DNA from 2 places in the Pseudoalteromonas sp. SiA1 genome. Region 1 is predicted to be linked to the other one. Evidence: predicted binding sites of a transcription regulator. Region 1 holds the regulator's gene; the other holds the start of a gene.
What was found. Region 1 encodes LexA, which represses DNA repair genes until DNA is damaged. Its sites were predicted from a motif close to TACTGTATNNNNATACAGTA; they were not measured.

Region 1 (4,220 bases):
CCCCGATGATGGCGATGCTGCAAACGCTACTTAGTGGTGATAAAAATCAAGCGATTAGTTATTTGCACGCGTGTGAAAACAGCCGCGAATTTTCATTTAAAGGGTATTTAGCGCAGCAAACGGCAATGCATCCACAGCTAAAAACATTTACTTGGTTTAATCAAGGTGGCGAGGAGTGTGATTTCACTGGGCTAATGGATTTATCGGTGCTTGAGGCATCATTACCTATTAGCGAAGGGGCATTTTATTTGTGTGGACCAGCATCATTTATGGCTTACGTAAAAGGCCAGCTACTTGATTTAGGTGTGCAAAGCTCAAACATTCACTACGAAATATTTGGACCACACCAAGCGTTATAGGTTAATTAAAAGCGTGTGTTACACGCTTTTAATTTAAACTTACAGCTTTTTACTATTTGTGTTAGCAGCATAAGCTTGTTGTTGCCAAGCATTAAATAGCTTTTGTTGTTTAGCTGAAATTTTTAAACCATACGTTTTTTGCATGTAAGCGTACGCATCGGCAATGCGTTTACGTGCATGAACAGGCGGTTCAACAACACGTTGTTTAAAATTAACTTTAACCTCACAGCGACCATATTGCGTCGCGTTTTGGGCTAACATGCCAAAGCGGTAGTTTGAGCGATCGGCGTTAATTTCACCAATTGCAGGGGCTAAATTGTTTATATCGGCTTCCATCAAGCGAAACTTAGCGCTAACTTTGCGGCAGTTTTTACGCCCACCATCTTGCCAACATTGTAACTGGTGACCAAATTCCCATGCAGGGACAATATGTTCCCATTCAATTCGCAGGGCACGTTGATTTACTTTGCCTGAGCGGGTTAGTGTGTTGCGAGGCACGTAGCCACAATGGGTAGGGTCGGGTACCAACTTTTTGCCTTGTTTTTTTATATCGCAACCACAATAAATACTTTTAGCGTTTTCGGGAAGGGTATTAATTAAGTGCTTTTTGGCACTCGAAAACCGCGTAAATTGTTCGCCCATTGCTGAAAAACAAGCACAGCAAGCCAACAAAGCTAAAATAAACCGAATCATATCCATCACATACGTGAACTACAGGAGCGGCTAGTTTAAGGCCTAGAATAAAAAAGTAAACTGCCGCCGGCATGCTTTAATTTTAATTTGCGTATTTTGTGTAGGGCGTTTTTTAGGAGTAAATAGTGGGCAATATTCAGAGGCTAACGCTAAAAACGCGTTAATGCAGTGATTCCTGCGTTGTTGATTTGGTATAACGGTAAAACTGCGTTAAAGTTTGCAATGAGATTAATAGAGGGTAAAAACGAGATAATGTCGGAAATTCAATTTTTAAATGTAGATCTAGAGCTTGAGTCAAAGCAAGATATTAGCGTATTAGTTGCTGATTTAAAAAAGGTCGCAACTATTTTACATTATGATAAAGACGAATACCGTCAACTTGCTCGCATTGAGGTTGCAGGTGAAATAACCACGCCAGATAAAGCGATTAATCACTTGTGTGAGTTAATCGAGTCGTGTTCACGCAATGCATTAAAGCAATGGTTGAGTTGTTCACGCAGAACTTTCGATATTGGGTTTGAGTCTGGCACTTCGCCAAAATGCTTTAACCAAGCCTTACATGCAGATACCTTGTTACGTATATCTGCAATTGGTGCAGGCGTAGAAATTACTATTTACCCTTTCGAAAAGTAATTTAATTTCAACCTTGGTTAATTGACTTACTAGCCTTTTCGCTCTACTACGGCTGCGGTCATACGTGATACGCAGCAAAGCTCATTGCGGCTATTGGTTATTTTAATATCCCAAACCGAGCTGCGCTTGCCGATATGATAAGCTCTCGCTGTGGCCGTTAATGTGCCATTGCGTGATGCCTTTAAATGACTTGCACTGATCTCTTGGCCAACACAATAAAACCGATTGAAATCAACCACAAAATTAGCGGCATAACTTGCTACTGTTTCAGCAAGCACCACATTTGCACCACCATGAACGATACCCATAGGGTTATGATGCTCTGGAATTGCCGGCATAGTTGCCACTAAGTAGTCATCACCAATTTCACTGATTTCTATTCCCATGGTTTTCATGAGTGTCCCTTGGCCTGTAATACCTTGATCTAATTGCTTACAAAACTCTAATGTAATCGGTTGATGCCAAATACTCATGCTAGCTCCTTGGATAAGTAATTGAGAATTAAAATTTATTAATATGATAATGCGTTGCTAATAATTACATTTATCACCCTGCTTTTAAAGTAGGTTATTGTTTGATGATAACGGCATATAAGGCATTAATTTATATTTGCGATTTTTAAATAACTGTATATACTCACAGTTAATTGTACTGTATGGAAAACCAGTTGTATGCGACCATTAACGAAACGCCAAGCGCAAATACTCGAACTCATTAAAGTGTTTATTAAAGACACTGGTATGCCTCCTACACGTGCCGAAATTGCACAAACACTGGGTTTTAAAAGTGCGAATGCTGCAGAAGAACACTTAAAAGCACTGGCCAAAAAAGGTGTGATTAAAATGAAGCCAGGCGCGAGTCGGGGCATTCAGCTTGTTGAAGAAGAGGAGCCAGAGCAGTTAGGCTTACCTTTAATTGGCAGGGTGGCTGCCGGTGAGCCTATATTGGCGCAACAGCATGTAGAAAGCCACTGTAAAATTGACCCTTTAATGTTTAAACCTGCGGCCGATTTTTTATTGCGTGTTAACGGTATGAGTATGAAAGACATTGGTATTATGGATGGTGATTTACTTGCTGTGCATAAAACCCAAGTTGCCGAAAATGGACAAGTTATTGTTGCCCGTGTTGACGACGATGTAACCGTGAAGCGTTTAGAAAAAGCGGGCAGAAAAGTACTCTTACATGCTGAAAATGATGAGTTTTCAGCTATTGAGGTCGATTTAGAAAATGAGTCGTTCAATATTGAAGGCTTAGCGGTAGGTGTTATTCGTAACGCTGACTGGATGTAGTATTAAAGCATAATTTAGCGCTTAATAGTGATTAGGCGCTGGGTTTGTTAGCAGCACAATGTCTAACTTATCAAATGTATGACTATATGTTGTTAAGTGCTTCTCCTATCATAAATAAAATCACTAAATACTTTATAAATAAACAAATTTACTCTGCTTTTTTAAGTTAACAATTTTTTATATTTCTATCCTGTAATTTCAATACACCCCTTACTAAACCTGACTCTTAGATTAATTGCCTGACTAGTTGCTATTTTTTTAGCTGCGCATTTTAAAAAATACACCTTGTTTATTTTTCATACTCACCTTGCTTATTGTTTATTTTTTAACTAGTTATTAAAGAGCTGGAATAAAAATAACTCACAGCTTAGTCGTTTTGAGAACACACATTTACTAAATCCAGCACCCTTATAAAAAATAAAAATAACGAATAGGCGTTTAAGCCGTATGCCTCTTCGCTTTGCGTCAGCAATAGCATCAAAGGAGCCGTCACATGGGTAAGCTGAGTTCTTCCTTGTGGCTTATATTGTTTGTTTTTTCGCAGAATGTGCTTGCTAATAGCCAATATAATATGCGTAAAGGCGTAACCGATATAAGTAATAATGTATACCAACTGCACATGACTATTTTTTTAATATGTTGTGTGATTGGGGTGATCGTGTTTGCCATTATGTTTTGGGCACTCATTCATCATCGCAAATCTAAAGGGGCTGTCCCTGCCCAATTCCATGAAAGCACCAAAGTAGAAATACTGTGGACTGCGATCCCTTTTGTCATATTAATTGTTATGGCCATTCCTGCGACTAAAACCTTAATTGCCATGGAGGATGCCAGCAAAGCTGATCTCACCATTAAAATTACAGGCTCACAGTGGAAGTGGCATTACGAGTATATGGGGGAGGACGTTGAGTTTTATTCCATGCTAGCTACACCTCAAAATGAAATAACCAACCTTGCTGATAAAAACCCGAATTATTTACTCGAGGTCGATAAACCGCTGGTACTACCAATTAATCAAAAAGTACGTTTTTTAATGACTTCAGATGATGTTATTCACTCATGGTGGGTGCCTGACTTTGCCGTTAAAAAAGATGCAAACCCTGGGTTTATTAATGAAACATGGACCAATATTAATGAGGTTGGTACTTACCGTGGGCAGTGTGCAGAGCTTTGCGGTAAAGATCATGGTTTTATGCCTGTTGTGGTAGAAGCTAAAACAGAAGAAGACTTCAAAACGTGGTTAGCA
Region 2 (4,220 bases), 790 kb from region 1:
TTGCTGCAGCTCTAAAAGCAGGTCAAATAACTCGAGACCAATTTGATTTACTTGCAGTGGCGATAAACACCGGCACAAACTTACCCAGCGTGGCCACCCCTAATGGTCAAGCTGCTTTCTTATTCTTACTTACATCAACACTAGCTCCCGTGTTACGCCTATCTTACGGTCGAATGGTGTATATGGCTTTACCTTACACTTTTGTGCTTACCTTTGTTGGGTTAAGCGCGACTTATTTTGGCTTGAGTGAAATAACCAGTTTGTTTTATGACTGGGGGATAATACAACACCACATCCCTGTAGCGAATTCTGGGCATTAAGAGCTTCCCCGACTTTGAGGAGCTAGGAAATTTCATAGCTCCTCACTTTTTCCCTTTTACTTGCTCCGCTGTTTATCCTACGTCATAATCTAAGCCCTTATTTAAATACGGATTTGTTATGAACTGGCTTGCTAATCTAAGTACTCAACGTACACCTTGGTTATTATTCAGTGGGATTGTTTTTCTGCTTGAAGTCATCGCGCTCTTTTTTCAATACAACATGGGATTAGCACCGTGCATTATGTGTATTTACCAACGCACCGCGGTATTAGGCTTACTTTTTGCCGGTATTATTGGCGCCAGTAAACCAAACAACCTCGTAGTCCGTATTGTCGCTTATACAGTGTGGGGGGTTTCAAGTGTATGGGGGTTACTAATAGCTCGTGAGCACATTGAAATGCAAACAACCACTGACCCCTTCGCATTTAGCTGTGAGTTTGAGCCAAATTTTCCAGAGTTTATGCCATTACATCATTGGATACCGCAATTTTTTGAGGCAACCGGTGATTGCGGAAACATAGATTGGCAATTTGCAGGCTTAAGTATGCCAGCATGGATGGAAGTTATTTTTGTATTGTTTACCGCCACACTTATTGCGTTAGTGGCCAGTCGATTAATCTCTAAAAAGTCACTTTAATATGTTTACTTTTTTTTCAAGCCACGTTGACGAACTTAAACACTTAAAAGTTCGTCAAAGACAAACCGTTATTGCGATCTCGTTAAGTATGCTCTCTCCTAGTGACAGAGTGTTAATGCGTATTGTAAAGCTTATGCTGCTAAGCCCATTTTTTTTAATATTTACCCTTTTTGAAGGATGGCTACTCGTGCCCTTTTTGATTGTGGCTGGTTTAAGCTACCCGCTACTAACCGCCCCCGTAGATGTTAATTTTGCTAAAAAGCACCTTGGTGCTGCCTTAAAACAGTTTAATCAGGGCGCATAGCGCCCTTTTAAGTTAAAACGCCACCTTTCCATCAAGTTTGGCTAGCATTTTTTTACCCACCCCTTTTACTTTAGCTAGATCTTCAAGTGATGAGAAATCACCATTTGTTTCTCTATAATCGATAATTGCCTGTGCTTTTTTCTTGCCAACACCTGGTAACTTAATTAACTGTTTTAAATCAGCAGTATTAATATTAACCACGGCTGATTGCATCTGCTCTGATAGCATATCGCTTTGCGCAAAGGTGCTACCCATAGGTAATAAACATAAAGCAGCGGCTAATGAGATGATTTTAATTAATTTCATACTATTTCCTTTTGTGTTCTTACATGAACATTCGTTGATTATTTACACCCAGCACTTTTACATAACGTTGTGGTTACTAAGTACTAACGGTAACAATCACTCCTTGCGACTCCTTTACTGCAACGCGTTATAAAGTGACTTAATAAATAAAGTAGAGTTACTCTTTATTGTCAACCAAGCTGCAGATAAACTAAGGCTAAAGCTTGCAAAACCACGCGCAAGCTTGTACTGTATATAAAAACAGTAATCTAATGATTTAAATTAATCATATTGCCACGTAAGTAAGCAGGAGAAATCATGGCTGTTGTTGTTAAATATGTTGTAGAACGAAACGGAGTCGAGCGCATGACGTTTACTACTAAAAAAGAAGCTGATGCCTATGACAAAATGCTCGATATTGCCGAGTCACTAGAACTCATGCTTGAAAAAGTAGATGTGCCACTAAGTGAACAACAGGTTGAGTCGCTCGCGCTGGAGATTGCAAAAAGTAAAGACGACTTTATGGCCGTACTTAAAGGTGGTAAAGAAGTACCCACTAAAGCTAAAAAAACAAAGTCAGATAACGTTGCGGATATAAAAGATAAAGCAGCGAGTTAGTACTTTCAAAAGCTCAATAGTAATTATTAAAAAACTGAATTCGGTATTCGAATTCAGTTTTTTTATGCCTTTAAATAATAATAGCTAAAGGTCAGCTAAAGCTAATAAAAAATGCCAACCAGTTAAACTGATTGGCATTTATAAAAACCAACACTTTACGTTAGCTAATCAGTTACAATGACGATTCAACTTCATCAAACAGATCAGTAATTTCTTTTTTCGGTTCAGCTGTCACAAGGCTTCCTACCACAATAGCAATACTCGCTAAAATGAAGCCTGGGACGATTTCATAAATTACACTGCTTAAGCTCTCACCATTAATGGTAATAGGCGCATAAATCCATACAAGCACTGTTAAAGCACCAACAACCATACCGCTAATAGCCCCTTTTAAGTTCATACGTTTCCAGTAAAGGCTAAACAAGACAAGTGGACCAAATGCAGCACCAAAACCAGCCCATGCGTTACTAACTAAATCAAGTATTGAACTATTACGGTCATACGCTAGGTAAATAGCAAATAACGCAACCAGTATTACGCTAATACGCCCTACTAACACCAGCTCAGTTTGCGAGGCATCGCGGTTTAAGTAAATCTTGTAGAAGTCTTCAGTAAGCGAGCTTGAACACACCAATAATTGCGATGAAATCGTACTCATAATCGCAGCTAAAATAGCAGCCAGTAGGAAACCAGCAATTAATGGGTGGAAAATAAGTTCAGCTAATACTAAGAAAATGGTCTCTTTATCGGCAATTGGCATTTGGTTTTCAATCATAAAGGCAGCACCAAATAAACCGGTAAATACCGCACCAATCGCAGATAGTGTCATCCAAGACATTCCAATACGACGCATAGTTGGCATTTCTTTTACTGAGCGAATAGACATAAAGCGAACAATAATATGTGGCTGACCAAAGTAGCCTAAGCCCCAAGCCATCGCTGAAATAATAGCAATGGTAGAACCACCAGCAAACCAATCAAGCATATTCAATGAATGGATTTCACTGGCTTTTGGTGAACTTAACAACTGCTGGTAATTTGCATTTGCTAAAGTATCCATAAATGGCTGATCAAGCATCATATAAGTAGCGATAGGTACTGCAAGCAAGGAGATAAACATAATACAACCTTGCACGAAGTCTGTTAGGCTAACCGCTAAAAAGCCACCAAATAAGGTGTAAACAACAACCACACCTGTGGTGATGTATAAACCCATTTCGTAACTCATCTGAAATGAATTTTCAAATAACTTACCACCGGCGACAACGCCTGATGAAGTATACAAAGTAAAGAACACAATAATAACAATTGCAGAGATCACACGAAGGATATTCTTGTTATCATCAAAACGATTTGCAAAATAATCAGGGATGGTAATAGAGTCATTTGCTTTTTCAGTATAAACACGCAGTCTTGGGGCGACTAAGAAATAGTTTGCCCATGCGCCTAACACTAAGCCAATAGCAATCCAAACCTTGCTAAGCCCAAACAAGTACATTGCGCCAGGTAGGCCCATAAGTAACCAACCACTCATGTCTGATGCACCCGCTGATAAGGCAGCAACACTGGGGGCTAAATTACGACCACCTAGCATATACCCTGATATATCGCTGGTAGATTGCTTATATGCGTATAGTCCTATTCCCAGCATTACAATAAAATATAATGCCAGTGAAATAATCATTCCTGTTTCCAAATTTGCCTCCACTTAAATAAGTAATAACAGGCTTTTAATCCAAATAATGACTCTTGAAATCTTATAATTAAGACAGTATTGGAATAAAAGCTTTCTACTGAACTATAACACGGTAATTGCTAATAACTCCAACCCGCTCATTTAAGTAGATAAAAAACCATCGGTTAGCTCACTTTTGCAACAAATAAAATGAAAAACAATAAAATTAGATTAAGAAATACCAAACCAACCATAGTATTTTATTAATAATGTTCATTTTACCGATGCTATTTTGAATGTTTTCCAATATATTATTACAATGTTAATCAATTTCTACTCTTTCGGAATCTTATATGTATTTTTACGCTGCTCGGCAACCTA

Region 2: the regulator LexA is predicted to act here: its motif matches at 1,794-1,813, upstream of KK487_RS11040 (YebG family protein).

The regions. Positions count from the first base shown of each region.
Region 1 covers NZ_CP076084.1:3,168,504-3,172,723, reverse strand. Annotated here, with positions in the region: gene hmpA (NO-inducible flavohemoprotein) at 1-359, shown strand, start outside; gene KK487_RS14745 (endonuclease) at 399-1,052, opposite strand; gene KK487_RS14740 (hypothetical protein) at 1,305-1,685, shown strand; gene KK487_RS14735 (PaaI family thioesterase) at 1,715-2,158, opposite strand; gene lexA (transcriptional repressor LexA) at 2,357-2,974, shown strand; gene coxB (cytochrome c oxidase subunit II) at 3,468-4,220, shown strand, end outside.
Region 2 covers NZ_CP076084.1:2,383,230-2,387,449, forward strand. Annotated here, with positions in the region: gene nhaB (sodium/proton antiporter NhaB) at 1-320, shown strand, start outside; gene dsbB (disulfide bond formation protein DsbB) at 439-957, shown strand; gene KK487_RS11030 (DUF6170 family protein) at 959-1,261, shown strand; gene KK487_RS11035 (ComEA family DNA-binding protein) at 1,274-1,567, opposite strand; gene KK487_RS11040 (YebG family protein) at 1,865-2,164, shown strand; gene putP (sodium/proline symporter PutP) at 2,337-3,848, opposite strand; gene KK487_RS11050 (EAL and HDOD domain-containing protein) at 4,193-4,220, shown strand, end outside.